One region of the Romboutsia sp. BSD2780061687b_171204_C1 genome, then DNA from elsewhere that is predicted to be linked to it. Evidence: a T-box and tRNA genes for the amino acid it is inferred to sense, from the RefSeq annotation. Region 1 holds a T-box; the other holds one or more tRNA genes.
What was found. The T-box of region 1 lies ahead of I2H23_RS08190 (valine--tRNA ligase). A T-box ahead of a tRNA ligase gene usually reads a tRNA of that ligase, here a tRNA-Val.
Positions count from the first base shown of each region.

Region 1 (16,507 bases):
AGAAAATTTAAAGAAAATATATTAAAAACATCAGTTTATTTATCTGCGGCATTTACAGTAACAACATTAATTGTGATAGTCGGATATATATTTATGCAAGGTATAAAAGGAATAAATCCATCATTCTTATTTAGTGATTATTCGCCAATGGGTGGTGGAGGAATACTACCGATGATAGTATCCACAGTTTATATGGTACTTTTATCAATAATAGTGGCAACGCCAATAGGTATATTATCAGCAATATATCTACAAGAGTATGCTAAAAAAGGAAGATTAGTAACAATAATAAGATTTGCGACTGAGAGTTTAGCAGGTATACCATCAATAATATATGGATTATTCGGGGGAATATTTTTTGTAGTTACCTTAGGAATGAAGTACTCAATACTTTCAGGGGCATTGACAGTAGCAATAATTATATTGCCAGTAATAATAAGAACAACAGAGGAATCTTTAAAGACAGTACCACAAAGTTATAGAGAAGCATCATTAGCTTTAGGTTCAACTAAGTTCCAAACCTTATATAAAGTAGTACTTCCCAGTGCAATACCAGGGATACTATCAGGAGTTATATTATCAGTGGGTCGTGTTATCGGAGAATCAGCGGCTATATTATTAACAGCAGGAACAGTTGCACAAATGCCAGGAACTATATTTGATAGTGCTAGAACATTAACAGTTCATGCATATTTACTTACAAAAGAAAAAGGAGATATACAAGGAGCAGCAGCTATAGGAATTGTGTTAATAATAATGGTACTAATATTAAATACATTAGCTAAAGTAGTGGCTAAGAAATTAAATAAAGCAAATTACTAAGAAATTTTACGAGGTGTAAAAGATGAGTTTAAATAATACAAAGATAAGTATAAAAAATTTAGATTTATATTATGGAAATAATCAAGCATTAAAGAAAATAAATATGAATATAGAAGAAAGGAAGGTTACTGCATTAATAGGTCCTTCTGGATGTGGTAAGTCAACATTTTTAAGAACTTTAAATAGAATGAATGATTTAATAGACAATGTCAGAATAGAAGGACAAATAGAGGTAGATGGAGAAGATATATATAAAAGTGAAGATGTAATAAAATTACGTACTAAGGTAGGAATGGTATTTCAAAAGCCAAACTTATTCCCAATGAGTATATATGATAATGTAGCCTATGGACCTCGTACACATGGAATAAAAGATAGAAAAGTTTTAGACAAGATCGTTGAAGAAAGCTTAAGAGGGGCAGCTATTTGGGATGAAGTAAAAGATAGATTAAAATCATCTGCACTAGGGCTATCTGGAGGTCAACAGCAACGTATATGTATAGCAAGAACAATAGCTATGAAACCAGAAGTAATACTTATGGATGAGCCCACATCAGCGCTAGATCCTATATCTACAGCAAAGGTAGAAGAGTTAATAGAGTCTTTAAAAGATGAATATACTATAGTAATAGTTACACATAATATGCAGCAAGCGGCACGTGTATCTGACCAAACAGCATTCTTCTTAACTGGAGAAGTAGTAGAGTTTAGTGACACAAAAACTATGTTTACAACTCCAACGGATAAGCGTACAGAAGATTATATAACAGGAAGATTTGGATAAAACTTATAAGAAAAGGAGTAAATATATGGTTGATACAAGTTTAGAGTTAAGTATAAACACACTTAAAAACTACACATTAGCAATGATAAAAAGGTGTAGGGAAGCAGTAGATAATTCTATTAACTCTATGATCAATAAAGACTTAGAGGGAGCAAAAAAAGTAATAAAAGAAGATGATGAGATAGATACTCTAAGAGAATATATAAGAGATAGAAGTATTGAACTTATAGCATTAAAACAACCAATGGCAAAAGATTTAAGATATATATATGCTCTAGGAAATATAGCACTTGATTTAGAACGAATAGGAGATTATGCAGTTAATATAGCACAAGAAACTTTAAAAATAGGTGATGAAGCCTATATAAAGGAATTAATTGATATACCAAAATCAGCTAAAATATGTACTGATATGCTTAATGATATTTATAAAGCTTTGGAAAATGAAGATGAAGACCTTTGCTATGATATAGCAAAAAGGGACGACAAGATAGATAATTTATACGAACAAATACACGTAGAGTGCTTAGAAGTTATGAATAAGAATTCAACTACTATAAATCAGGGAGTAAGGCTTTTATTTGTAGGAAGGTACTTAGAAAGAATAGGTGATCACAGCACTAATGTATGTGAAAAAATAATATATGCTATAAAAGGTGAAATGGTTGAGATAGGATAAAGTAAAAGCTTTATCCTATTTATAATTTGAGATAATTTATGATTTAATTTACAAATAAGCTATAAATTAAAAATTTTAGAGATTAGTCAAATTAAGAATCAAGATAGATAAAGGAAGCAAAAAAATATATATAATTTTTATATGGGAATTTAAATAGTCCTAATTAAGGAAGATTCAGAAAATTTCAATAAATTAGAAGGTGTTGATATTATAGATATAGTGGAGTACTATTTAATTGAAAATGTTTTCAATTTCAAAGGGGGCTAATAAAAATGGGGAACAATGTTAAAGAAGTAATAGAAAAAGTTATCGATGATGTAAAAGCTAGAAATAATGGAGAACCAGAATTCCATCAAACAATAGAAGAAGTTTTACATTCATTAGAAGGTGTTTTAGAAAAACATCCAGAATACATAGATGCAAGTATATTAGAAAGAATAGTTGAACCAGAAAGACAAATAATGTTTAGAGTGCCTTGGGTTGATGACAATGGAAAAGTACATGTAAATAGAGGATTTAGAGTACAATTTAACAGTGCAATAGGACCATACAAAGGAGGACTTAGATTCCATCCATCTGTTAACTTAAGTATAATAAAATTCTTAGGATTTGAACAAATATTCAAAAATTCTTTAACTGGATTACCAATAGGAGGAGGAAAAGGTGGATCTGACTTCAACCCTAAAGGAAAATCTGATAATGAGATAATGAGATTCTGTCAAAGTTTTATGACTGAATTATATAGACACATAGGTAAAGATATAGACGTACCAGCTGGAGATATAGGAGTTGGAGCTAGAGAAATAGGATTCCTATTTGGACAATATAAGAGAATAAGAAATGCTTATGATGCTGGAGTATTAACTGGTAAAGGATTAACTTATGGAGGTTCTTTAGCTAGAAAAGAAGCTACTGGATTTGGAGTTGTATACTTTGTAAACGAAATGTTAAACTATCATAAAGATACATTTGAAGGCAAGAGAGTTGTTATATCAGGTTCAGGAAATGTTGCAATATATGCAGCTCAAAAGGCTATGGAACATGGAGCTAAAGTAATAGCTATGTGTGACTCTTCTGGATATATAGTAGATGAAAATGGTATAGATTTAAGTATAGTTAAGCAAATAAAAGAAGTAGAAAGAAAGAGGATAAAAGAATATGTAGCTAGAAAAGAAGGTGCTACATATGTTGAAGGTCAAAAAGGAATATGGACTGTTAAGTGTGATATAGCTATGCCTTGTGCTACTCAAAATGATATAAACTTAGAATCAGCTAAGATACTAGTTGAAAATGGAACTAAAGTAATTGGAGAAGGAGCTAACATGCCTTGTACAAATGAAGCTGTTAACTATTTCTTAGAAAAAGGATTATTAGTTGCTCCTGCTAAAGCTGCAAATGCTGGTGGAGTTGCTACTTCTGCTTTAGAAATGTCTCAAAATAGTATGAGATTATCTTGGACATTTGAAGAAGTTGAAGAAAAATTACAAGTAATAATGAAGAACATATTTGAAGCATCTAAAAATGCTGCTGAACAATATGGGCATGCTGGAAACTATGTTGTAGGTGCTAACATAGCTGGATTCTTAAAAGTTGCAGATGCTATGATGAGTCAAGGTGTAATATAAGTTAAACTTATATCGTTATAAATAATATAGATTTTTCAAATTCATTGAATAAAAAAGAGAGGTATCCTTTTGGATATCTCTTTTTTATTTGTAATAAAAATAAATCAATATTTCTCATGTTATAATATAAATCTAAAAAATAAACAAATAATAAGGATTAATTATAAACATGATTAATAAGAAATATATTATAAAGATAGGAGTTTAAAAAATATGGACATTTTAAAGAAAATTGCAGAGATATTAAATAAATTAGATTGTACTTGGGCTATAGGTAGTTCTATGATGCTAAAATTTAATGGATTAGTAAAAAATCCAAGGGATATAGATATATTAATAGAGGCAAAAGATTCACAAAAAATAAAAAAGGCTATGGATAATATAGGTCAAAGGCTAGATTTGCCATCTAAAGATCCATTTAGAACTAAAGAGTTTTTTGGGTATAATATAGATGGAGTAGAAGTAGAATTTATGGGTGACTTTAGTATAGAGTTAGAAAATAAATCTATATACAAGTTTATACTAGATGAAAAGTCTATAAAGTATTTAACAAATTTAGATAAAGTAGTTATACCTACAACCACTCTAGAAGATTGGTTTGTAGCATATTTAGTCATGGGAGATCCTAAAGGAAGAGTACCTATTATAAAAAAATACTTAGTTAAAAATGGTATAAAACATGAAGAATTATTAAAAAGAAATTTAGAGCAGGACTTACCAAATGATATAAAAAATGAAATAATAGAATTATTAAATATAAATAAATAACAAATTGGAGGGAAAATTTTGAAATTAGAAAAAGTCGGCATGAGGACCTTTAAAACAGGATTAAGTGTAGCTGTTTGTGTTGTATTAGGTTCAATGATTGTCCAAAATCCATTTTACTCAACCATAGCATGTGTAGTATCAGTGCAAGATACAGTTAAAGGTTCGCTAAAAGCAGGATTTAACAGAGTAAAAGGTACGATACTTGGAGGTATAATAGGCTTTCTAATTGTGCTAATTAAGCCAGGAGATGCATTACTTTGTGGTCTTGGAGTAATTATTACAATATATCTATGCAATATGTTTAAACTCAATAAAGCAGTAGTTGTTGCATGTGTAACTTTTTTATCTATACATCTTGGAGTTATAAATTCTAGCCCCGCAGAGTATTCATTCTTTAGAGTGTTAGATACTTCAATAGGAGTAGTTGTAGGGGTATTTATTAATTATATATTAGCAAGACCAGACTATTTAGATACTACAAAAAATGATTTTCAATCTATAGAAAAATTAACAAAAGAATTTCTAGAACTTAAGATATTAAAAAAAGGAAGCTTTAATATAAAAGAACTAGAAAAAGAGATAAAGAAAGTAGAAGGCTCTTATTCTAAGTTGATAGATGAGCTAGATTATAGCAGAGATAATATAGATATAGAAAAAATAGAAGAAACAATAATTATATGTAGAGAGATATATTTCCATGTACAGTCAATAGAATTATTAGATAAAAAACTATACTTAAGCAAAGAAAATTATACAATTCTAAGAGAAATCTATGAAATAGAAGAAATAGAATGGGATTTAGATGAAAGTAAAAGTCCTGTATTCAATTATCATCTAAGAAAGATAATAGAAGAAGCAGAAATACTTCATACTATTAATAGTAACAATCAATATAAATTATATTAAAACGCTTTAGTGAATCAAAAGATTAATTTAATATATTCAAATTACAAATTTAATAAATAAAATTTAGTGCCTTCGTAAATATTACCTATATAGTATTTAAGGAGGCATTTTTCATGGAATCAATTAATTTAAATACGAAAATATTAGATACTTATAAAATGAAGCTTTTTAATGAACTTATAAAAGCTATTTGGAGTGAGGAATTTGATGATATAGATAATATACCTAAAAAAGTGCTAGATAAAAGCGTATATAATGAATTTGGGGAAGAGGCCATATTAAATTTAATGAGAATAGTTATGGGGCTAGATCCAATAGATAAAATAGATGAAACAATAAAAGAAATGCTAAATAAAGCTATGTGCACAAAGGAAATAAGCACACCAATAATATCAGTAATATCTCAAGTGTGCAATCATTGTGTTAACAAAGAAGATGGAAAGGAATGTTTAGTAAAAGAGAAGCATATTAATTGTAATAAGGACAATACATGTAATTCATGTGGAGGGTGTATAAGAGAATGTAGCTTAGGGGCAATATCTGATAAAATTCAATTCATACCTATTTTAAAGTTACTAAAAGATAAAAAACATCCTGTGTACGCAACTGTAGCTCCATCATTTGTAGGACAACTTGGAAATGATGTAACTCCTGGTAAGCTAAGAAGTGCTCTTAAAAAAGTAGGTTTCAAAGACATGATAGAAGTAGCTTTAGCAGCAGATATACTTACTGTCAAAGAAAGTTATGATTATTGTAATCATATTAAAGAAAATAAAGAAGAATGTTTTATAACTAGTTGCTGTTGCCCGATTTGGATTAGTTTAATAAAGTCAAGTTACCCTGAAATTGTAGACAACATATCTAAGTCAGTATCTCCTATGATTGCCTGTGCAAGGATTATAAAGGTTTTAAACGAAGATGCTAAAGTAGTTTTTATTGGACCTTGCGTAGCCAAAAAGAAAGAAGCTATAGCAGAAGATATAAAAGGAGCAGTAGATTTTGTATTAACATTTAAAGAATTAGAGGAGATATTTAAGGCTTTGGATATAGAAGCGGATAAAGAAGTAGAAGAAAATAGAATAGAATCATCAGCTCTTGGAAGAATATATGCTCATGCAGGAGGGGTAAGTAAATCTATTGAAGAGTGTGTAAAAAAAATAAATCCGAAAGCTAATTTTAAAGCTATTACTTTTCAGGGAGCTAAAGACTGCAAAGCAGGGCTTGAAAAAGTTATAAATAAAGACATCGATGTAACTTTTGTTGAAGGTATGGGATGTATAGGTGGATGTGTAGGAGGGCCAAAACGTATTTTAGACACAGAGAAAGGTAAATCATTTGTACAAGAATATTCTAAAGAAACAAATATAAAAACTCCATTTGAAAATATAAATGTAATTCAATTTTTAGCAAAAATGGATATGAAAAAAATCGAAACACTAAGAAGTGAAGACAGGGAGAAATTGTTAGGATTATTTAACAGAGATATAAGATTATAAAGTAATAAACAAAGGGGATTAGGGGGATGAATATAAAAAAAAATTACAAAATTTTAGCTATAATTTTAGTAGGATTTATTGTATTAAACATAGTTATTTTTAATATACCAAAGGAAGATGAGGATAGAAAATATACTTTATTAGAAAATTATATAGTAACGAGTACTTTAACTCAAACTATAAACGAAGCTACAACACAAAAAGAAAAAGGTCCTGTTTTATTACCACAGAAGATAGCATATATAACTATAGATGATGGTCCATCTAAATACACTAACTTGATATTAGACATATTAGAAAAAAATCAAGTTAAAGCAACTTTTTTTATGATAAATGATAATATGAAGAAACACCCAGATGAATTAAATAGAATGCAAAAAGAGGGCCATGGCATGGGATTTCATAGTGTAACTCATGATATACATAAGCTCTATAAAACACCACAAGCAACATTAAATGAATTTAAAACCTGCCAAGCAACTCTTTATAATATAACAGGAGATGTATCAAAATTAATAAGGCTGCCTTATGGAAGCAAGCCTTATATGCCTAAAGAATCTTATGATATGTTAGTAGAAAATAATTATAAAATATGGGATTGGAATCTAGACACACTAGACTGGAAATCTACAACAGACAATATTTTAAGTAGTTTATTATATTATGGTAGGAATAAATCTAATTTAATAGTATTAATGCATGAAAAAGAACAAACTGTAGAAGCTTTAGATAACATTATAAGAGTATTAAAAGAAAGAGGTTATAAGATAGAACCAATAAGTGAAGATACACAAGAGCGAAACTATTGGAAAGGAAATGTTCAAAGCTAATTAAAAAAATCAAAGTAGTACATATATTATTATAAATAATTGACAATAATAATATTAATTGGATATAATTAAAGAATAAATAATAAGATAAAAACTATGATAAAGAGGAGTATGTAAATACTACTAAAAGAGATGAAGACTCATAGGCTGAAAGGTCTTCTTAGTATAGGTTTGCAGAAGGTAGCTTTGGAGTTTCTAAGCTGAACTAGCAGTAGGTTTAGACGGTGGGAATCGTTAAAATCCATAAAGAGCCCAAATTATTAAGTATCTGTATTATAGATTAGTGAAGTTATGATTAAGAGATGTAGCTAAGTAAATACGGAATATAACTCTTAAAGGATGAATGAATTCAATTTGGGAATTAAGGTGGTAACGCGAGCTTTTCGTCCTTATAAGGATGAATGGCTCTTTTTTTATTTATACTATAAAATATATAAGTTTAAGACTTTTAGTCGAAGTGAAATTTTTAAGTTACTTGTATTATTAATAATTTGAGTAAGACAAATTTTTAATAAAAATAAAATTTTAAATAAAATGAGGAGGAAATGAAATTGGAAAACACTAATTTACCAAAAACGTATAATCCAAAAGATTTTGAATCAAGATTATATTCAAAGTGGATTGAAGATGGATTATTTAAATCTAAACCAAATCCAAACAAGAAGCCTTTCACTATAATGCTTCCACCACCAAATATAACAGGACAATTACACATGGGGCATGCTCTTGACCATACTTTACAAGATATACTTATAAGATGGAAGAGGATGGACGGATATGAAGCTTTATGGCAACCAGGAACTGACCATGCTTCTATAGCAACTGAAGTTAAAGTTGTTGAAAGAATAAAAGAGCAAGAAGGAAAGTCTAAGTACGATTTAGGAAGAGAAGAATTCTTAAAGAGAGCTATGGATTGGAGAAATGAATTTGGTAGAAAAATAGTGGACCAAATGAAACAATTAGGAGACTCTTGTGACTGGGATAGAGAAAGATTCACAATGGATGAAGGATGTAACGAAGCTGTTATTGAATTCTTCATTAAGTTATATGAAAAAGGTCAAATATACAGAGGAAACAGAATAATAAACTGGTGCCCAGATTGTAAAACAACTTTATCAGATGCAGAAGTTGAACATGAAGAACATGATGGAAAGTTCTATCATATAAAATACCCAATAGTTGGTAGTGACGAATTCTTAGAAATAGCTACTACTAGACCAGAAACAATGCTTGGAGATAGTGGTATAGCTGTAAATCCAGAAGATGAGAGATACACTCACTTAGTTGGAAAGAAAGCAATACTTCCATTAGTAAACAGAGAAATAATAATAGTTGCTGATGATTATGTTGATTTAGAGTTCGGTACTGGTGCAGTTAAAATGACTCCAGCTCATGACCCTAATGATTTTGAAGTTGGTCAAAGACACAACCTTGAAAAGATAAACGTAATGAACGAAGATGGAACAATGAACAAATTAGCTGGTAAGTATGAAGGTATGGACAGATATGAGTGCAGAAAGCAACTTATAGCTGACTTAGATGAAGCTGGATACTTAATAGCTATAAAAGATCATAATCATAATGTAGGTTCTTGCTATAGATGTCATACAGTAGTTGAACCAAGATTATCAGATCAATGGTTTGTTAAGATGGATGAATTAGCAAAACCTGCTATAGATATATTAAAGAAACAAGAATTAAAGTTTGTACCAGATAAGTTTGATAAAACTTACTTACAATGGTTAGAAAACATAAGAGATTGGTGTATATCAAGACAATTATGGTGGGGTCACCAAATACCAGCTTACTACTGTCAAGAGTGTGGAGAAGTAGTTGTTGCTAAAGAAATGCCTACTACTTGTCCTAAGTGTGGACATCATGAATTTAAGCAAGATGAAGATGTATTAGATACATGGTTCTCTTCAGCATTATGGCCTTTCTCAACATTAGGTTGGCCACACAATACAGAAGAATTAAACTACTACTATCCAACAAGCGTACTTGTAACTGGATACGATATAATATTCTTCTGGGTTGTAAGAATGGCATTTGCAGGAATGTTCTGTATGGGAGAAACTCCATTTGAACATGTATTAATCCACGGACTTGTTAGAGACTCTGAAGGTAGAAAGATGAGTAAGTCTTTAGGAAACGGAATAGACCCATTAGAAGTAATAGACCAATACGGAGCTGATGCTTTAAGATTCATGTTAGCTACTGGAAACTCTCCAGGAAATGATATGAGATTCTATATGGAAAGAGTAGAAGCATCTAGAAACTTCGCAAATAAATTATGGAATGCATCAAGATTTGTATTCATGAACATAGATGAAGAGATAATGAATGGTGTAACTAGAGAATCAGTTGAAAGCTCTATGACTTTAGCTGATAAGTGGATAATATCAAGAGCTAACAATGTGGTTAAAGAAGTTAACGACAACATGGACAAGTTTGACCTTGGTATAGCTGCTCAAAAAATTTACGACTTTGCTTGGTCTGAGTACTGTGACTGGTATATAGAAATAGTTAAGCCAAGATTATACTCTGACGATAAAGCTGCTAAACAAACAGCATTATATACATTAACATATGTATTAGAGAAGATATTAAAACTTCTTCATCCATATATGCCATTTATAACAGAAGAAATATACACTCATCTTCCAACAGTAGAAGGAAGTATAGTAGTGGCTCAGTGGCCTCATTACACTGAAGAAGACAACATGGCTAAAGAAGAAGAAATGATGAACTTAACAATGGATGGAATAAGAAACATAAGAAATGTAAGAGCTGAAATGAATGTTCCACCATCAAAGAAAGCTAAAGTTATAATAGTTCCAACAGCTGAAAAGAAAGAAGCTATGGAAGCTGGTAGAGATTACTTTGTAACATTAGCATCTGCATCAGTTGTTGAAATAGTAGACAATGAAGCTGGTATACCAGAAGATGCAGTAAGTGTTGTTATAGATGGAGTTAAAATATTTATACCACTTGATGAATTAGTAGACTTCACTAAAGAATTAGATAGATTAAATAAAGAAAAAGCTAAATTAGAAGGCGAAATAAAGAGAGTTAACGGAAAGCTTTCTAACCAAGGATTCTTAGCTAAAGCTCCAGAAAGCTTAGTTAATGAAGAAAAGGCTAAAAAAGAAAAATTCGAAGAAATGATGAAATCAGTTCTTGAAAGAATAGAAAATATAGAAGCTAAAATAAAATAGTTTATATAAAAAGAGCTACCTCTAAATAGAGATAGCTCTTTTATTATGTTATGAAAAATCTTTGAGATAAGTGGATAATTATAGTTTATAATATAAGTAAGAGAATTGAAATACTTATTTATATTAGGAGGTAGAAAAATGGCAAAAAATATATTAGGAAGAATGGCAGCCGATACATTAGGACTATCAGATATAGGAAAGATTATATCTCCTCAAGATTTTGATAAAGTTGATGGAGACGACTACATAATGCATGAAGATGGAGAAAAAATATACTTTGTTATAAAGTCAAAATCAGATGAATACGTATTTACTAATAGAGGCCTTTTACATGTAGATGGAGCAAATGCAGTTAGTAGGAAAAGGGTTGTAAAAAGACATGAATTTTACTATGAAAGAGTAGATGAAGTTACATTAGAAACTGCAGGTACAGTAGATTTAGATATAGAAATAAAGTTTAATTTCGGTAATGAAAGGTTTAGCATAGATGTAGATAAAAAACAACTAGAACAGTTAAAAGATTTATATAAAGCTCTAGTTGAAATAAGTATGATACAAGGCAGAAATTATACATCTGTAGAAGATGGTATAAATGGACTTAAGATGGCTAATGATGCAATATCAAGAAATCATCTAGAAGGAAATCCGGTAAATATAGTAGAAGACTTAGCTAAGTTTAACTTCAACTGGATGGAAAACTTAAGAAATACATATAACAATAAAGATTTTGGAGAAGTATTTGAAAAATATATAAATAACTAATAACTCATAGAATTTTATAAAAGTTATTGATGATTTATAGAGCATAGGTATACTACCTATGCTTTTATATTTATTAGATAAAGTACAATGTAAAATATTTTAAAGGATATTATTTCCGAAAAAAGGAATATATATAATCTATATATTTAAGATTGGAGAGAATGCTATGATATTGAAACTAGAAGATAAACATAGAAATATAGTCTTAGATTATGTAGTAAAGGAGCCTAGTAAAAATTTATTTATAATAGGAGATATTGAACAGCATGGGTTTAATAAAGATTTCCAAGAAGTATGGGGAAAGTTTGATGAAGATAACAATTTAAGAGGTATTTTATTAAGATACACAAATAATTTTATACCATATATTGAAAAACTAGATGAAGATGTATATGAATTTAAGGATATTATAAGAAAATATAAAGGCAAAAAAATAATATCAGGAAAAGATACTATAATAGAAAAATTTAAAGATGTATTGGAAGATTACGAAGAAAAAATTACATATTTTTGTGAATTAAAAGATGATAAAAAACTTTTAAAATGGGATGATACTATAAAACTAGGCATCGAAGAGGATGCACAAAGGATATATGATTTATTAAGTACAATAGAGGAATTTTCTGTAGAATATAGTGTTGATACAATAAGAAGTAGAATAAAAGATAATAGCACAGTATCTTATTATATAGAAAATGACAACAAAGAAATAATAACTATATCACAAATAACGGCAGAGAATAGTAAATCTGCTATGGTTGTAGGGGTAGCAACTAAAAAAGAATATAGAGAACAAGGATATATGGGTAAATGTTTATCTAAACTATGTAGTGATTTACTTAAACGCAATAAGACATTATGTCTATTTTATGATAATCCAAAAGCGGGAAGAGTATATCGTAGGATAGGATTTAAAGAGATTGGAATATGGACTATGTTAGTAGAAAAATAATTTATTATTATGATGTAATTAAATATCATATTATAAACTAAATTAGTAAAAAATATACTATAATAAAAAGTAGATAAATAATAACAAAAGAGAAATGACTAAGGGGGATAATAAATGAACTACCAAGAATCATTACATTACATAGAAGAAACTCACAAGTTTGGTGTAAGGTTAGGACTAGATAATATATCTAAACTATTAGAACTATTAGGAAATCCACAAGATAAGATAAATATAATACATGTGGCAGGAACTAATGGAAAGGGTTCAACTTGTTCTTTTATAACAAGTATATTAAAGGAAGCTGGATACAAAGTTGGATTATATACATCACCATTTTTAGAGACTTTCACAGAGAGAATAAGAGTAAATGGAGAAAATATACCAGAAGATGATGTAGCTAGAATAGTTACCTTAATAAAAGAAAAAATAGAATATATGGTGGCAAATGGATATTCATATCCTACAGAATTTGAAATAGTAACTGCCATGGCATTTTATTATTATTGTGAACAAAATGTAGATTTTGTAGCGCTAGAAGTTGGATTGGGTGGAAGATATGATGCTACTAATGTTATAAGCAAATCAGAAGTAAGTGTAATAACATCTATAAGCTTAGATCATGTAGGTATATTAGGAGATACAGTTGCTAAAATAGCCTATGAAAAAGGTGGAATAATAAAAGAAAATGGAGTAGCTATAGTATACGATCAAAGTGATGAAGCAAAAGATGTTATAAAAAATATATGTAAAGAGAAAAATGCTAAATATATAGAAGTTACATTTGATAGTATGAAAATTAAAAAATCAGATATAAATTCTCAAGTATATAGCTGTAAGGTTATGAATAAAACATATGAAGACTTAGAAATAAAGTTAATAGGAGAACATCAAGTTAATAATTCCATGTTAGCTTTAAGTGTGGTAGAGTACTTAAAAGAAGCTAAAAATTTAGATATAAATGAAGAAGATATTAGAATAGGTCTATTAAATACAAAGTGGCCAGGTAGAATAGAAAAGTTAATGGAAGATCCTATATTTATAATTGATGGAGCACACAATGAAGATGGAGCAAGTTCTTTGGCTAAATCTATAAGTGAAAATTTTGGAGACAAAAAAGGAACTCTTTTAATAGGAATGTTAGAGGATAAAGATATAGATAGTGTGTTAAAAATAATTATGCCTTATTTTGATAAGGTAATAACAACAACTCCAGATAATCCAAGAGCTATAAGCTGTGAAGCTTTAAAAGAAAAAATATCTAAATATGTGGACGATGTAATTTCAATAGAAAACATAGAAGAAGCTGTCAATTATACACTAAGAAACTCTAAAAAAGAAGATATAATAATAAGTGCAGGATCTTTATATATGATAGGAGCAGTTAGAACAATAGTAAATAATACATTAGAGTTAGCATAGTAGTATAAAACAAAGTGCCTTAAAATAGTAATAATAGCTATTTTAAGGCACTTTTCAACTTTAAAAACGATTAAAAAATAGTTTATAAATATATTATTTAAATGAACTAAAAATTTATAGAATATATTTTATACAAATAAAAAAGAGTATCAAATAAGGTAAAATACCTAAAGATACTCATAAATAAACATTATAGAGATTGGCGTATAGCTTTAGATAATTGGTCTGGGCAAGAAGTAGTTTTTCCGCCACAAGGTATATTAGCTAACTTATCAGCTACTTCAAATGCATTTTGACCAATTACTAATTGCTTAAGTCCTATTAAATTACCTGGACATCCACCTATAAACTCAACGTTAGTTATAACATTGTTATCATCTACTTCAAAATTCATTTCTCTACAACAAACGCCACTTGGCTTAAATGTTATTTTCATAATAAAACCCCTAACTTAATATATTATTTTCAATCCTATCATATCAAATATATATTCAATATTGCAATACTAAAAGATAGTAATAATATATAGATACAAAAGAATATACGATTATAGTATATGTATGAATAATAAAGGGGGCTAAAGTTTGAAGCTATATATTTCAAATTATCTATCGAATAGCATAAGTATATTAGATTATAAAGATTTTAAAACTGAAGAAATACTATTAGATGATGGGACTTATCCGCATCATTTTTGCATAAATAAAAAGCAGAAATTAATGTATTTACCCAGTTCAAGTAATGGAATAATGTATATACTAGACCTGGAACTAAAGAAAATAATAGATAGTATGTCTATAGGTGGTAACTTAAGTCAGATAGGTATATCTAAAGGAGAGCTTTATATATCTAATGAAGATTCTAATAGTATTTACATAATAAATGAACATACGCTAGAGCCAGTAGGTATAATTAGTGTAGGAGAAACACCGCATGGATTTGATTTTAATGAAAAAGAAAATAAATTATATGTACCTTGTAAAAATTCTATATACTGTATAGATACCTTAAGCAAATGTATAGATAGGGAGATTAAGATAGACTTCAAAGCATGGCATATAAAGGTAGATACTAAAAAAAATGAAGTATATGTATCTACATTAGATGGAAGTGTAATAGTACTAGATGGATTTAATATGAAGATAAAGCATATAATAAATCAGTTTTTGATACCAGTAGAAATATGCTTTAACTATAGCAAAAGTGAGGTATATATAGCTGATTTAGGACATAAAAAAGTAGTAATATTAGATTATAATAACTTAGAAATTAAAGGTGAAATTAAGATAAATGGGAATCCACAAGGTTTAGCTATTTCTAGAAATGAAGAATTATTATTTGTATCTGATACTCAAAATAACTCTATAAAAGTATATAATGCAATAAATCACATGTTTATAAATGAAATTAAAACAGGAAAAGAGCCTACAACAATAATATGTTTATAGGCTTAGTGGTTATCACGTATAAGTAAATCTATAACTTCTGCATACATATATGATGCATTTTTCTTCCAATTGTTACAAATAAGCTTGGCCTGTTTCTCTGATGAAACATTTAAGTTTAAATCTATTAAGTTAGATTGATTTTCAATAACTCTCAAGTTAACAATAAATTCATGATCACTTTGTTTTACAAAGCTTGATTTTACTTGTGTATCAGATAACAGATTCTCTTTATTATTTATTATATACTCGTCTATTTTTTTAGCTGTATCTTCAGGTATTCTAGATAAGAAGTACTCTAATATTTCTAACCCTTTTTGAGTAAGAGAGTAATATTCTTTACCAGAATCCTCATAAGTAACTAAAAATTTAGATTCCATAAGTTGACTTAAAAACTGTTGAAGAGAAAAATAATTCATAGTCTCAGTTTCTAAGATAACTTGAGTAATTTGAGAATTAGTTAAATCCATATTAATTTTATTTAAAATATATAAAATTAAAAGCTTGTGAGAAGCTAATTCTTCAGATGAGTTTTCAAACATTGTACCATCCTCCGTAAACTATTTCTATATAATATATTAAACCAAAATATACAAAAATAAAAGTAGAATTTGAATATATTCAATAAATAAAATATCTTTTTTTATTCGTAAAAATATAAGAGACTACCATTTAGGTAGCCTCTTATCACTTAGATGTCAGAATTTACTATACTATTTACCAGCCATTTGGTTTTCAGCCATTTCAACTAATTTTTTAGTCATATAGCCACCAACATAACCGTTTTGTCTAGCTGTT
Region 1 is NZ_JADMRK010000003.1:75,076-91,582, forward strand. It holds gene pstA (phosphate ABC transporter permease PstA) at 1-822, shown strand, start outside; gene pstB (phosphate ABC transporter ATP-binding protein PstB) at 845-1,606, shown strand; gene phoU (phosphate signaling complex protein PhoU) at 1,632-2,285, shown strand; gene gdhA (NADP-specific glutamate dehydrogenase) at 2,558-3,910, shown strand; gene I2H23_RS08170 (hypothetical protein) at 4,124-4,678, shown strand; gene I2H23_RS08175 (FUSC family protein) at 4,697-5,584, shown strand; gene I2H23_RS08180 ([Fe-Fe] hydrogenase large subunit C-terminal domain-containing protein) at 5,698-7,080, shown strand; gene I2H23_RS08185 (polysaccharide deacetylase family protein) at 7,107-7,910, shown strand; T-box leader at 7,998-8,304, shown strand; gene I2H23_RS08190 (valine--tRNA ligase) at 8,456-11,128, shown strand; gene I2H23_RS08195 (PH domain-containing protein) at 11,267-11,890, shown strand; gene I2H23_RS08200 (GNAT family N-acetyltransferase) at 12,057-12,842, shown strand; gene I2H23_RS08205 (bifunctional folylpolyglutamate synthase/dihydrofolate synthase) at 12,957-14,264, shown strand; gene I2H23_RS08210 (TIGR03905 family TSCPD domain-containing protein) at 14,455-14,700, opposite strand; gene I2H23_RS08215 (YncE family protein) at 14,849-15,712, shown strand; gene I2H23_RS08220 (DUF4364 family protein) at 15,715-16,251, opposite strand; gene I2H23_RS08225 (alpha/beta-type small acid-soluble spore protein) at 16,423-16,507, opposite strand, start outside.

Region 2 (16,507 bases), on a different contig from region 1:
AAGCAGACGAAAAAAACAAAGACTATTATGAAAAAAATTATAATGAATATATAGAAAAGTTAAAAAAACTAAAAAGCGACTATGATGAAAATTTAAAAGACAAAAAAAATAAGAGTATAATAGTATCTCATGGCGCTTATGGATATTTATGTGATGAATATAAAATAAATCAAATATCTATAACAGGAATTAGTCCAAATCAAGAACCATCTCTTAGCAAAATAAGTGAAATAGCTAACTATGCAAAAAAGAATAATATAAAATACATACTATTTGATGGTCTTGTAAATCCAAATGTAGCAAAAACTATAGCAGATGAGGCTAATATAAAAACAACAGTGCTATATTCAATAGACAATATAAGTAAAAAGGATTTTGACAATAATAAAGATTACATATCTTTAATGAATAAAAACTTAGAAACACTAAATTTAGTTTTAAAGTAGGGATAAATATGGATAAAGTAATTAAATTTAACGATGTAAGCTTTGGATATGAAGATAAAGTTATATTAGATAATATAAACTTAAATATAAATAAAGGTGATTACATAGGTATTATAGGGCAAAATGGTGTTGGTAAAAGTACTTTGCTTAAGCTTATGATAAATAAATTAAAACCAGTTAAAGGAAGTATTGACTTACTTAATAAAAATATAAATAACTTTGATGAATGGAATAAAATCGGTTATGTAGACCAAAAATCAAATTCATTTTCTAGTTCATTTCCTATAACAGTAGAAGAAGTAGTATCATTAAGTGTAGTATCTAAGGTAGGTTTGTTTAAAAGAGTAAGTAAAAAATACAAAAAAGAAGTTGATGAAGTTTTAAAATTAGTAGGAATGTATGAGTATAAAGATAGACTAATAGGAAGTTTATCCGGAGGTCAACAACAAAAAGTATTTATAGCTAGAGAACTTGTAAAATCACCTGAAATACTATTTTTAGATGAACCAACAGTTGGAATAGATGTAAACGGACAAAAAGAATTTTATAAAATACTAAAAGAGTTAAATAAAAAATTAAATTTAACTATAATAATAGTATCTCATGATTTATTTATAGTTAAAGAAGAAGTTAAAAAATTAGCATTAATAAAAAATAAAAAAATAGAATTAATAGAAAATAGCAAAAAAGATATAGATGAATCTATAATGCTTAATTTATTTAGTAGTTAAAGTGGGGAGGCAATATTTTGGAAATTTTTCAATATGATTTTATGGTAAGGGCACTTACAGCTTCCTTAATAGTTGGGCTTATATGTCCATTAATGGGAATGTTTATAGTATTTAAAAAATTATCGTTAATAGGAGATAGTCTGTCACATATAGCACTATCAGGTATAGCATCAGCTACTATAGTAGGTGTAAATCCTTTAATAGGATCTTTAGTAGCATCAAGTATAGCAGCTATAATAATAGATAGATTAAGAACTTACTTAAAGGAATATGCTGATTTGTCAATAGCTATAATAATGGCTTTAGGAGTTGGAATATCAGGTATACTTATAAGTATATCAAATACAAACTTTGATTTATTCTCATTTATGTATGGAAGTATAGCTACAGTAAGTAGTGAAGATATAAAAATAATCATTATGGTAGCAATTATAATTATTTTATTTGTAAGTTTATTATTTAAAGAATTATTATATATAACATTTGATGAGGAAAATGCAAAATTTTCTAAAATACCTGTAAAACTTATTAACACAATATTTATGATATTAGTTGCAGCAAGCATAACAATAACACTTAGAATAGTTGGGGTATTATTAGTATCATCCCTTATTTCAATACCAGTAGCTACAAGCTTAAAAGTAGCAAAAAGTTTTAAACAATCAATATTTTATTCAGTATTATTTGGTGAGATAGCTATAATAAGTGGGGTATTAATATCTTTTTATTTAGACATAGCACCAGGAGGAACTATTGTTATAATAAGTGTATTAGAGCTTTTAGGAGTAACTGTATTTTCAAAGTTAATAAATTCTAAACATAAAAAAATAGTATTAAACAAATAATAAAAGAGTAGGTTACTACTCTTTTTAATTTTTAAATTTAAAATGATTCTAAAAAAGTAGAAAAATCAACAGATATAGAGAAAAATAAAATATAATTTGAAAAAATATACAAAAAGTGTTGACGAAACAAAAAAAAACGAATATAATAATATTTGTGGTTGAGAGAAGTAAACAAAACAAATGACCCATTAGCTCAGTCGGTAGAGCACCTGACTTTTAATCAGGGTGTCCCGCGTTCGAGTCGCGGATGGGTCACCACTTTGGGATTATAGCTCAGCTGGGAGAGCACCTGCCTTACAAGCAGGGGGTCACAGGTTCGAGCCCTGTTAATCCCACCAAAACTTATAGTTATTTAGATAGTAGAGCAGATAACTTGCAATGAGTAAGTTGCTGTAAGCTTATGTTATTAAATTATATAAGACCCATTAGCTCAGTCGGTAGAGCACCTGACTTTTAATCAGGGTGTCCCGCGTTCGAGTCGCGGATGGGTCACCAGTTTTGAAACCTCATAGATATCTATGAGGTTTTTTTGTAAAAAAATTATATTATATATATAAAATATAATTTTTGGGGTAAGAATATCTTAAGGCTATAAAAAATAATAAAACATTGAAGGGTGAATCATATGGAGAATGAACAAGACTTTATAAAACAAAAATTTAGTTATATAGAAAGAAAATTAAATAGAGAGCTTATAGGGCAAAAAAAATTTATCAAGGAAATATGTGAGTATTTTGAAGAAAAATTTATAAACAAAGAAAAAGGAATATTATTTTTAATAGGGGATAAAGAAACTGCTAAAAAAACTAGTGTAAGAAGGATATTTGAATACCTAAATAATTCAGATTTTATAGATAATACACATATACAAGAAATAGATTTAGCATCATATAATTTTAATTTAGGATATAGCGCATTTTTAACAGATTTATATGAAAAACTAAGTAGTGATTCTTCTTGTATACTATTTAAAAATAGTGAAAAAGCTAGTGAAGATATGCTAAATGTATTATCAAATGTATATCCAAATACTTGCTTAAACTTAGACAATAATTACATAATAAAAAATAAATTTTTAATACAAGCAAATGATGAAGATGAGGATACTATAAATAATATAGTTTGTCATAATAAGTTCTTAGTATATACAACTAATGATGAGAAGTTTAATATAGAAGAACACTTTACTAAGTCATTTAGCAATAACATAGATAAAGTATTATATACTAAGCCTCTTAATAAGGAGGAAAGAAATAAAATAGTAAAAAGAGAAGTTCTAGAAACTATAAAAATAAAAGAAGAAAATCACAACGTAAAAATAGTATTAGATATTAAAGAAGATGATCAAAGCGATGAATACTTTGGAATTTGCAAATACTTACAAGAAACATATAAAAAAGATTCAAATTTTGGAATTAGTGAATATGTATCTTACAAGCTATGTAAACCTTTAACAAACTTGATTTTAAAAGAAAATATTAAAGAAAATAGTACAATATTAATATATGTAGATAATGACGAAATATATTGCAACATAAAAAATGAAATATTCTCACTTAGTGATTATTCAACACCTACATTAGAAGAAGTTGAATACAAATTAAATTCTATTATAGGAATGAAAGATTTAAAAGAATTTTTAACAAGCGTTAAAAACAACTACAAAGTACAAAAAATTAGGGAAAGACTTGGACTAAAAACATCTAATATATCATTAAATATGATATTTGCAGGTAATGCAGGAACAGGTAAAACTAATGCAGCTAGAGTAACTTTTGAATATTTAAATGCACTAAATATATTATCTAAAGGTATATATAGGGAAGTTAGCAAAGCTGATTTTGTAACAGAAAACCCAGCAGAAACAGCTAAAAGAACTATAGATATAATAAATTCTGCTATGGGAGGAGTATTATTTATAGATGAAGCATACTCACTATGTGAAAGTGATGATGATAAAGTAGGAAAAGAAATAATAGATGCATTATTAAAAGGTATAGAAGATAATAGAGATGATTTAGTTGTAATACTTGCAGGATATGAAAAAGATATGGATGAATTTTTAGCATTTAATCCAGGTCTTAAATCAAGATTTTTAAACACTATACATTTTGAAGATTATACTCCGTATGAAATGTATGAGATAGCTTTAAATATTGCAAAATCAAAAGGATATAGAATAGCAAAAAACGTTAAAAATGAATTAATAGACTTATTTGCGAAAAATCAAATAAGTGGTAAAAATGATTTAGGTAATGCTAGATTTGTAAGAAATATAGTTGAAAATGCTATATTAGATTCATCTAAAAAGTATATAAATGATAAAAGTAAGGAAATAGATTTGCTAGAAAGAGACAATTTCAACTTTAAAGCAAAAGCAAAATTTAATTTAGAAGAAAGACTAAGCCAAATAGTAGGTTTAAATGAAGTTAAAAGCTTACTTAGAAACCAATATAAGCTTATAGTTGCACAAGAGAAGAGAAAAGCAGCGGGAATAGATACTAAAATAGAGCAAAACTTAAATATGGTGTTTGTAGGTAATCCAGGAACAGGAAAAACTAGTATAGCAAGATTAGTATCAGAAATGCTAAATAGCATGGGTCTTTTAAAGGTAGGTCAGATGATAGAAACGGATAGATCAAGTTTTATATCAGAGGTACCAGGTGAAACTAGTAAAAAGACTGAAGAAAAGTTTAAAGAGGCTATAGGAGGAGTTTTATTTATAGATGAGGCCTATACATTAGCTAATGATTCATTAGGTAGAGAGGCTACAGAAACACTTCTTAAGCTTATAGAAGACTATTCTAAAGAGGTTGTAGTAATACTTGCAGGATATGAAGAAGAGATGGAAGATTTCTTTGATGTTAATATAGGATTAAAATCAAGATTCCCAATTTGGACAACTTTTGAAGATTACAACCCAAATGAACTATTAGAAATGGCTATTAATTTAATAGATTCAACAGGATTCAAATTATCTAAAAATGCATATGTATCTCTTAAAAAAAGCTTTGAAGATATATATGAAGAATCAGATTCTACATCAGGAAATGGTAGAATGGTTAGAAATTATGTAGAAAATCTAATAAGAAATCAAAGCATAAGAATAGCAGAAGAAAACATAAGCACTTATGAAATGAATCTAATTACAACTAAAGATATAGAAAAAATTAAAGTATCAGAGTATGAGTTTGATTTAGAAGAAAAACTTAAATCTCTTAAAGGAAATGAAAAAGCAAAAGAATTTTTAAGAAATGAATACAAACTTATTAAAATACAAGAAAAGAGAGTAAAACTAGGCAAAAAAAATAATAGAAATAAGTATAGTAACATAGTATTTACAGGAAATGTAGGAACAGGTAAAAAATCTATTTTAAACATATTAGCAGAAATGTATTACTCAAGGGATATGATAAAGTCTAAGAATATAGTAGAAATTGATATAAGAGAAATAATAGGTGAAATAAATAGTGGCTTAAAATTAGAAGATATACTAAATAAATCTTTAGGTAAAATAGTATTAATAGATAAGGCTCACTTATTATTAGATATTAATAATTACAAAGAAATAATTTCTATACTTTTAAAATTTATAGATAACAATAAAAATAAAATAAAAATAGTTTTATCTGGCCAAAAAGATAAAATGAAAGAATTAGTTTTATTAAATGAGTCTTTAAATTATAGATTCCCTATATGGTTAGACTTTGAGGACTATACAAATATTGAATTATATGAAATATGCCTAGACATATTAACTAATAAAGGATTTATATTAAGTAAAGAATCAAAAGACAGCTTAAAAGAAGTGATCTATAGTCTTTACGAGAATGATAATTTAAAGCTTAGAAATAGTCTTATGATAAAAAATTATATAGAAAAATTAGTAAGAGTTCAAAGTGTAAGGGTATATGACAACAATATATTACAAAGAGATATAAATAATATAGAAGTAGAAGACATAATAAGTAGCAAAGAAATATTTGTAAATGAAAATACATTTATAAGTAATAATGTAGAGCCAATTGCTGATAATAATTTAAAAGAGAATTATAAAATTAATAACTCTAATGAAAATTTATCCTATGATGTAGGAAATGAATTATTAAAGATAAAAAATTTATATGACTTAGGTGTAATAGATGAAGTAGAATTTAAAATACTTAAGGGAAAAATAATAAATAATATATAATGTATGCTAAAAATGAGTATTTACTAAATTTATTTAAAATACTCATTTTGGTATAAGTATACAGTAAAATTTAAAAAGGACATTTGATAAATGTCCCTTTTTTGTGTAAAATTTAAGTACTAAAAAGAAATAGGAGAATATTATGAGCCTTAAAGAATTTGAATTTATAGACGAGTCAATTGATTTATTAAACTCCTTAACACCTACATTAAATATGCTATCAAAAGAACTAGAGAACTATTTTGAAAATATACTTGAATCTAGTGACCAAGAATATTTAAATGTTAATTCAAGAGTAAAAACAGAATATAGTTTAAGAGAAAAAATAATAAGAAATAGATATTTAAAAAGATATGAGACACCACAAGAGCTTATACATAATCTATCAGACTTAATAGGTGTAAGACTAGAGTGTAGATTTATAGAAGAAGAGAAATTAATATATAAAGTATTAAAGTCTTATTTTGATACTACAGATGATAATATATATTTTTATAATAAAAGTAATGACAAGGTTAAGATAAGGCTAGATAAAGAGCAGCCACGAAAACAAAAAAATGGATTTGAAATATATAGAATAAATGGTTTATTTACATATGGAAAAAACAAAATAAATTTTGAAATACAGATAAAATCCATGGTAAATATATTTTGGAGTGATATAGAACATCAAGTTATATATAAAAATAATACTTATGTAATGGTAGATAAATTTTTAAGTGATGTTATGGCATCAATAAAAAATAATCTAGCAATGATAGACAACCAGCTTTTATCTGTTTATAAATCTTTTAATGAAAACACTTCAAAAGATAAAACATTAAAGCAAAAGTCTATGGAAAAGTTTTTAGCTAAAATTGCATATGATACTTTTGCTGAAAAAATGGAAAAAGATATAGGATTTATAGTAGATTTTAAAAAGCCTTGTGAAACTATTATAAACTATTCATTTAATAAGAATAAAGATGGCTTAGATATAAGTGAAGATACAACAATACAAGGTCTTATGAGGCTAAATGAGATAGCTAAGAAAGATATAGACTTTAACTCGAAAATAAAATTTGGTAAAAGCCCTGAATTTGAAGATGAATTTTGTGAAAAACTAGGTAGCTTTATAATGAGCAAGCTAAACTGTGAATTTATATGGAACTTATTCTTTAGGATACTATTTGAAGTAGAGCCTCTTAATAATAAAAAGGATTTCGAAAACTTTATATTATTTATAAAAGAAAAAATAGTCCCTATAAAACATCAAGGTAAACTAGAGCTTAATTTTAAATCAGATAGTAAATATATATTACATGATATATATATGGAGGTAGCAAGTACATTAATACAAATAGATTCTATAGAGATATTATATGAACAAAGTTTAGATAGTATAAATAATGTAGTTAGAAATGAAATAAATAGCATATGTAGAAATATAGACTCTTATAATGAATACAAAATAAAACGAGATAAGTATATGGATAACATAAATAGAAAAATTAAAGATGCTATAATTGGATAAAAATAAAGAGTTGCTTTATAAGGCAGCTCTTTATTTTTATAATATAAATTAGAAATTATGTAGAAAAAAGTAATATTGTATGATATTTTATATATGGAAAGGATGATTTAAGTGAAAGCTAAGAGTAAGGATAATGTAGTTATTTCATCTTTATTATTTTCTATATTAGCTCTAGTTGCATATAAATTGTTTTATGATGTAAATATGCCACTATTTTGGGTAGCTTTTGTATGTGAAAGACTTTATAGCTTAGGAGCTAAAGAAGATTTTGACAGATGCTTAGACGATTTAGACTATGATGAAGACAATAAAAAGATTTTAATAAAAATTATAGGATTAATAGTCATTATAATAGGTATATTTATTTATATAACTTTTACAGAACCAAAAATATTAATTTACATAGCAATAGGCGAAGTTGTAGATATAATTATACAAAAACCATATAAAAAATTAATTAATAAAGATAATTAACATATAGAAAAAGAGTAAGTTAATCCTTACTCTTTTTCTATAGTTATAGTATATAAACTATTAAATGACTCTAAAGGTTTAAGTTTATTTATATAAGCTTTGTTAGTATATATTTTATCCGAATTTACACTGTCAGCTAGTCCAAACCATGGTTCAATACATACAAATGGAGCAGTAGAGTTTGTATCTTTGTAGTAAGGAGTCCATATTCCAACTAGTGGAAAATCTTTAAAATTAATGTTTATGTAATCTTTAGATTTATTAGATTTTAAGTTAATACTATCTATATTAGTATATATTAATGCATCCTTTTCAAAAATCTTAGGTTCTAATCTTAAATTGTTTAAATTATAAACTTCTTTTACACTATTAAAATAAGGACCCTCTAAGCTTATTCTTTTTACTATATCTCTAGATTTAAACTCTAGGTAGTAATTGCACAAATCATCATATATATTAAATGCCGGGTGTGCTCCTATTGAAAAATACATATCTTTTGTATCTTTGTTTAAAACAATCCAATTAGTATTTATGCTATTATTAATAATAGTATATTTTATTAAAAGTTCAAAAGAATAAGGATATAGTTTTTTAGTTTCATCACTAGATATTAATCTATAAGTTATTGAGGTATTATCATTATAAATAATTTCAAAATCCATATCTCTAGCAAATCCATGTTGACTCATATTATAGAACTTATCTTCTATATAAGTTTTGTTGTCTTTTAATCTACCGACTATAGGAAATAATATAGGAGAGTGTCTTGACCAATGAGTGCTATCTCCATTCCATAGTATTTCCTTTTTTAGATCTTTAGAGTATATTCTAGTTAGTTCAGCACCACTATTTTTAGATTCTATTATAAGTTTATCATTTTCTAATATATTCATATTATCACCTCTTAGATAAGCATATTATATATAATATAATTTCGCAATATATGTAAAGGTTAAATAAACTTATATTAGAGAAAATAACTTTATAAATATTGTTATGCTGTATATTTAAATGATATAATTATGAATTAACAAATACTATGTAAGTATATAATATATAGTAGTTTAACTAGAAAGGAAGTTTAACATGGAAGAAATATACAGATTAATAGAAGAGAAAATAAAAAATTCTGGATACCAAAGAAGTGTAAGTGGTGAAGAAATATATGAAGAAATATGTGATGAAATAGAAGATAAAGATAATGGTAGCTACATATTTATGTCTAAGAAAGAAGATGATGTTTTATTTGAATATAAAATAGACGTAATGGATGAAAATTTTAATTTATCTTATTTAGATATAAATTCACCAGAAGGAAAGTTTCATATAGATTTTGATGCAGAGTAATAAAAAATGTAAGTTTTTATTAAATAGAGTAAAAGAAATAGGGGATAAATAGTGATATGGCTAATTATCCCCTATTTCTTTTCAATTATTAAAATTATTAAGGGTATAAAGCTTAATTTATATAAAAAACATTTAAAAAGTAACAAAAAAATTTCAAAACGGTAACAAAAAAATTTCAATATATTAAATTTCATATAATTTAGATGTAAAGTATGCTAATATAAAATAAGCTTAAAGACGACTATTTTCGACATATAAATAAAAATAGTAGGTGGTGTGAAAATGAAAGACAAAAAAGATAAAAAAATAATGGGGATAATAATAGTTGTGTTAGTAATATTTGGTGTACATACAGCATACTCTCAGTATAATAATGGCAATATTAAAAGATTTAAAGATCATGTGGTATTTTACCCACAACATCAAGATGATGAGGTTTTATGGGGAGGAACTGCTATAGTAGATGCTATTAAAGAATGTGGAACGGACAATGTATATGTAACTTTAGTATCAGATGGGTCGGGAGTTAATGTGTTTAAAAATAACCCAAAATTTAAGGGTATAGATAGAAAAGAAAAAGAAAGACTAAGAAACAATGAGTTTAAAGCATGTCTAAATAAACTAGGAGTAAAAAAAGATAATGTAATAATACTAGCAGATGAAGCTAAAAAACCAGGAACTCATTATGATCTAATGGAAAAGACTATACTAAACTTTGAAAAAAAGTTAGGAAGCGTTACACATATAGCACATCACTATAAATATGATGATCATATAATGCACAGAAAAAATGGTCAAGTATTAAAAAAGCTTAGTGATGAACATAAAGTAGATGATGCAAGATATTTTATGAAGCCTAACTATGTATCAAATATACCTAACGATAAAAGAGATATATACAAAGTTAATAATATGAAGGACTATAATACAGTAAAGAGTGCTTTAGAAGAATATAAAAATGTAGATAATAAAAATGAAAAGTATGGAATTGGATATACTTCAGCCCATAGTTACTTTGATTATTTATTAAATGATCCTAGTTTAACATCAATTTTAAGTATATATTAAGTAAAAAATAAGTGTAGGACACGTCCTACACTTATTTTTTACAAAAAGGGTAGCTTTTCTTTTTTTATAGTGATAAATTAGATTTACAAAAAATTAAACAAGGTGGATAAAATGAATATAAATATAGAAGAAATATTAAAAACATATACAGATAGAAGTAAATACAATTCTGGACATTACATATACAAAAATGGAGTAATTTTAAATAATTATGCTAAACAAAATGGCAGTAAATGTATATTTTATGGAACTGTGTTAGATGAACAAAGAAGAAGAGATTATACATCAATGATAAGTATAAATACTAAAACTAGAGAAATATCAAATGTAAGTTGTGATTGTTTTTCAGAGTCACAAAGTATAAAATCTAATAATTTATGCTCTCACATAGTAGCGATAGTACTAAAGGGTATAGAAGATTTAAATAATGATAAAGAATATGAAAGTAAAGAAGGCACAAAGTTAAATCCAAATATAACATTTAATATATTATCATCAAAAGATGGTTATATGAATGCAAGACTAGAAATAGATGGAATAAGTGAAGGTGAATATAAAAATATATATAATGCATATAAAGAAAACAATAAATTATATAGATTTAAAAGTGGAAATTACTTGGATTTAAGTGAGAAGAATTTAAAAGAATCATTAGAACTAATAGATACTTTGGGGATGTATGAAAATCTTACTTCTATGAAAATAGACAATAATAAATCACTATATCTAAAAAAATATATAGAAGATAATGATAGTTCTATTATAAAAGGAAGTCATCATATAGACAATATAGTCGAGAACTTTAAAAAAGTAGAAAATTTAAAAATTGATCAGCCTAATATAAATGCAAAACTTAGAGAGTATCAGATTAAAGGATATGAATTTTTAAAAACTTTGTCTAGATATGAGTTTGGAGGAATTTTAGCAGATGAGATGGGGTTAGGTAAAACAATACAAACAATAGCTTTTTTACAATCTAATGAAAATAAAAAAGCTATTGTATTAACACCAACATCACTTATTTATAATTGGCTTGAAGAATTTAAAAGATTTTCTCCTAATCTAAAAATAGGTCTAGCTTATAAGTCTAAAAGAGAGGATGTTATAAACCATATAGATAATTATGATGTAATACTTACAACTTATACAACCTACAAAAACGATACAGAAAAATATAAAAATATAAAATTTGATTACTGTATAATAGATGAAGCCCAGAATATAAAAAATCCAGATTCTATAATAGCTAAGTCTGTAAAAAAAATTAATGCAAAAGTTAAGTTTGCGCTAACTGGAACTCCAATAGAAAATAACTTAATAGAGTTATGGTCTATATTTGACTTTGTAATGCCAGGATATTTATATGATAAATCAAAGTTTAAAAAAATATTTTTAGACAAAGGTAATATAGACGATTTAAAAAAGCTTATAAAACCATTTTTATTAAGAAGAACAAAAAAAGAAGTTATAAATGAATTACCAGAAAAAATTGAGCAAAAGTATTATGTAGAGCTTAACAAAGAACATAAAAAGGCATACTTAGGTTTACTTAGTTTAGCTAAAAATAAAATTCAAATAAATGATAATATGTCTGTATTATCTTATTTAACTAAGCTTAGACAGTTAGCGATAGCCCCTGAATTAATGGTTAAAAACTATGAGATAAAAAACTCTAAATTAGAGGTGCTTGTAAAATTGTTAAAAGAAAATAAAGACAAAAAAATATTAGTATTTTCACAGTTTACAAAAGTATTAGAGAAAATAAAAGATAGATTAGACTATGAAAATATAAGCTATAGCTATTTAGATGGAAAAACTAACCCAAAAGATAGAGTTAATTTAGTTAAAGATTTCAATAAAAATAATGATAATGTGTTTTTAATATCGTTAAAAGCAGGAGGTACAGGTTTAAATTTAACTAGTGCATCTATAGTTATACACTTTGACCCATGGTTTAATCCTGCAGTAGAGAATCAAGCAAGTGATAGAGCTCATAGAATAGGGCAAAAAAATGTTGTTAATGTTATAAAACTAATATCTAAAGATACAGTAGAAGAAAAAATTATAAGATTACAAGAAATGAAAAAAGAATTAGTAAAAGAGCTTATAGATAGTAATACAGATAGTGGAAATTTTCTTAGTAAAATGTCAGTAGATGATATAATAGATATAATGTTTGACTAAAAAATTAGAATATAAAATCAAAAATACGAAAAACTACATATAGATGTGATTAATCATAAAAAGGCTAGGATTAAATCTTAGTCTTTTTTATATACATAAATAGTAAATAAGTACATGTATTAACTTTTAAATAATACAAAAGATATATATGTACTTGTGAAAGGAATGAATATAAGTGTATATGACAAAAGATAAATCGTTTTATAAAAGTATAATAGATATATCAATACCAATAGCTATACAAAATTTAATAACAGTATCTGTTAATATGGCAGACACTGTTATGTTAGGTAGACTAGGCGAAGTAGAGTTATCATCAGCAGCTATAGCTAATCATCTTTTTTTTATATTGATGATATTAATGTTTGGGATTTCTGGAGGCTCTAACGTTATGTGTTCTCAATACTATGGGAAAAAAGATATAAAATCAATACACAAGGTAATTACTATTACATACTGGCTAAGTATAGCACTATCAATATTATTTGTATTAGTGGCTATGGTTATGCCAGGTGCATTTATGAAGCTATTTACAGATGATATATCAGTTATATCAATGGGGGAGAAGTATATAAGGATAGTTAGTATAAGTTATGTATTCTATTCATTAACAGTTTCTACTGTCGGTGTACTTAGGTCCATTAAAACTGTTAAAATACCTATGATCATACATAGTATATCTTTATTTATAAATATATTTTTAAATTATATATTAATATTTGGAAGGTTTGGGATAAGTCCATTAGGAATTAAAGGAGCAGCTATTGCAACTGTTATATCTAGGATAATAGAATTTTTTATAATATTTGCATATATAATTTTTAAAGAAAGTAAAATAAAATATAGGTTAAATTATATTTTGAAAATAGATAAAATAATATTTAATGATTATGTAAAAGTAACATATCCCATATTTTTTAATGAACTATGTTGGTCAGTAGGATCGTCTATGATATCTATAATAGTTGGTAGGATGGGGACTAGTGTAGTTGCAGCAAATAGCATAAATAATGTAGTAAATCAATTTGCAACTTTATTTATACAAGGATTATCTAGTGCTTCATCAGTTATAATAGGTAATGCTATAGGCAAAGGAAACTATGAAAAAGTAAAAGAATATGCAAACACAATAAGCATACTAAGCATAATAGTTGGAGTTATATCAGCTTTAATGATTTATTTATGTAAAGATGCCATATTAGGATTTTATAATATATCACAAGAAACGAAATTAATATCAAAAGAAATAATGACAGCAACAGCTATAGTAGCATTGTTTAGGTCTTTATCTTCAAATCTTATGATGGGTGTTTTAAGAGGAGGAGGAGATAATAAGTATGTATTTAAATATGAAATGATATTTATGTGGGGATTATCTATACCACTTGGATTTATAGGTGCATTTATATTTAATTTACCAATATCTATTGTATTTTTTCTATTAAAAAGTGATGAAATATTAAAAGGTATAGTTGGATTTATAAGAGTTAAAAGTGGCAATTGGATAAATGATGTAACTCGAGATAAAAAAGATATGTAAATTATATATTATAAAACATTGTATCTATAAATACTTTTGTATTTCTAAAAATGTCTATGTAAAAAATAACATAGACATTTTTAATTGTTGCTATATTCAGAAAATTTATAATTATTAAAATTAATAAATAAAAAAGACTCAAATAAATTTGAGTCTTTAAAACGTATCTATATGATTATAATATAGTTATGTTTTCAGCTTGAGGACCTCTAGCACCTTCAACTATATTAAAGCTTACTTTTTGACCTTCTTCTAAAGTTTTGAATCCATCAACTTGTATAGCTGAGAAATGAGCGAATACATCATCTCCACCTTCTACAGATATAAATCCAAATCCTTTTTCACTATTGAACCATTTTACTATTCCTTGAATCATTTTCAATTCTCCTATAAACCTACATCAAGATTGTTTCTTGATTTACTGTAATTTAAGTGTAACACTTATTTAAGCAAATGTACACACTTTTTTTATTTATTTAAATAATTACCTTAAATACTAATAAATATACCTAAATTTTCTAAAAAATATAAAAAAAATGATTGTACAAAAACTAACAATATTATGGTATATTCTTATAAGAGGAGGAATATTATGTCTAAATTTTATATAAAATACTTATGTATGTTTATAGGATTGGGGTCATTTATGACTTATTTACCTGTATACTTAGAAAAAACATTAAACTTTAGTCCATCGCAAATAGGGATTATAGTATCAATACCATCTATAATTGGTATAGCACTTGTACCTATATGGGGGATTATAAGTGATATTATAAAAAAACAAAAGCTTATATTATGGATAAATGTATTAGTAGCATTTTTACTGGGATATTTATATTCAAAAACAACGTCTTTTATACCGATATTTATAGTAGCGATATTTTTTGAAATGTTTAGAAATTCATTATTGCCACTTGCAGATACTATAACAACTTCATATTGTAAAGAACAAAATAAAAATTATGGAAAAGTAAGGGTATTAGGTTCTATAGGATATGCACTATCTGCTTTTATTTGTGGTCATATAATGAATTTAACAGGAAATGATTTGGCATTTTTCTACATGTTTATGTTTAGTATGCTACTATGTTTATTTATAACTCCATATTTAAATACACCTAAAGAAATGGAGTCTAAAGAAAAGTTAAATTTAAAAGTAGATATAAAAAAATTATTTACTAATAAACAATATGTGTTAATACTTTTAGCAAGTATAAGTATTGTTGCCTTAAGTGATGGGGTAAGCGCCTACCAAGGTATACATTTATTAAACTTAGGAGCAGGCAAGGAACTTGTAGGAATGTTGACTGTGTTTATGGTAGCTCCAGAACTTTATTTTATGGTTAAGACCAAAGATCTTTTAAAAAAATATGGAAATACAAAAATGATTACTGTAAGTGCAATTGCACTTTTTATTAGATGGATAATATATACATTTACAAATAATATAGCATTATTTATATTAGCATCAGCTTCTCATGGTGTAGCAATAGCTATAATGACTATAACTGTTTTTGACTTTATAGGAAACGTAGTAGAAAAAAAATTATACACTACAGCCATGACTATATACACTTTTTGTATAGGAATTGGGTCATCAGTTATAAAACTTATATATGGAAATATAATAGACTTATATGGAATGAAAGCCATATTTATATGCTCAATAATAATTTCTATCATAAGTTTTGGAATTATATTTGCAATAAATAAATTAGAATATAAGAATATAAATAATACAAATATAATAAGCGAATAAAAAGGAAGAACATAATTATGTTCTTCCTTTTTTAGATTACCTAACTATAGTATATATCATATATACTATATATAAAGCTATTAATATAAAACCTTGTTTTTTTACAAGACAATTATCTTTTTTCATAAAGATATAAAGTAAAACTGTTATAAATGTCATAAATATTATATCTATAAGAGCAAATGTACTTATAGATATCGGACTTATAGTTGTAGCTAAACCTAAAACTAAAAGTATATTAAATACGTTTGAGCCTATTACATTACCTATAGCTATTTCAGTTTCACCCTTTTTTATAGCCATAATAGAAGTAACAAATTCAGGAAGTGAAGTACCAACTGCAACTATTGTAAGTCCAACTAAGTTTGCACTCATACCAAATGATGTTGCAATAGTCGTGGCAGA
Region 2 is NZ_JADMRK010000004.1:214,496-231,002, reverse strand. It holds gene I2H23_RS10330 (metal ABC transporter solute-binding protein, Zn/Mn family) at 1-446, shown strand, start outside; gene I2H23_RS10325 (metal ABC transporter ATP-binding protein) at 455-1,177, shown strand; gene I2H23_RS10320 (metal ABC transporter permease) at 1,195-2,022, shown strand; tRNA gene I2H23_RS10315 (tRNA-Lys) at 2,205-2,280, shown strand; tRNA gene I2H23_RS10310 (tRNA-Val) at 2,285-2,360, shown strand; tRNA gene I2H23_RS10305 (tRNA-Lys) at 2,442-2,517, shown strand; gene I2H23_RS10300 (AAA family ATPase) at 2,648-6,214, shown strand; gene I2H23_RS10295 (GTP pyrophosphokinase) at 6,357-7,727, shown strand; gene I2H23_RS10290 (hypothetical protein) at 7,839-8,201, shown strand; gene I2H23_RS10285 (aldose 1-epimerase family protein) at 8,228-9,094, opposite strand; gene I2H23_RS10280 (hypothetical protein) at 9,288-9,548, shown strand; gene I2H23_RS10275 (PIG-L family deacetylase) at 9,831-10,616, shown strand; gene I2H23_RS10270 (DEAD/DEAH box helicase) at 10,728-12,800, shown strand; gene I2H23_RS10265 (MATE family efflux transporter) at 12,982-14,340, shown strand; gene I2H23_RS10260 (cold-shock protein) at 14,516-14,716, opposite strand; gene I2H23_RS10255 (MFS transporter) at 14,933-16,102, shown strand; gene I2H23_RS10250 (calcium/sodium antiporter) at 16,139-16,507, opposite strand, start outside.
Region 2: it encodes a tRNA-Val, which carries the amino acid that the T-box ahead of I2H23_RS08190 (valine--tRNA ligase) is inferred to sense. The anticodon was not compared.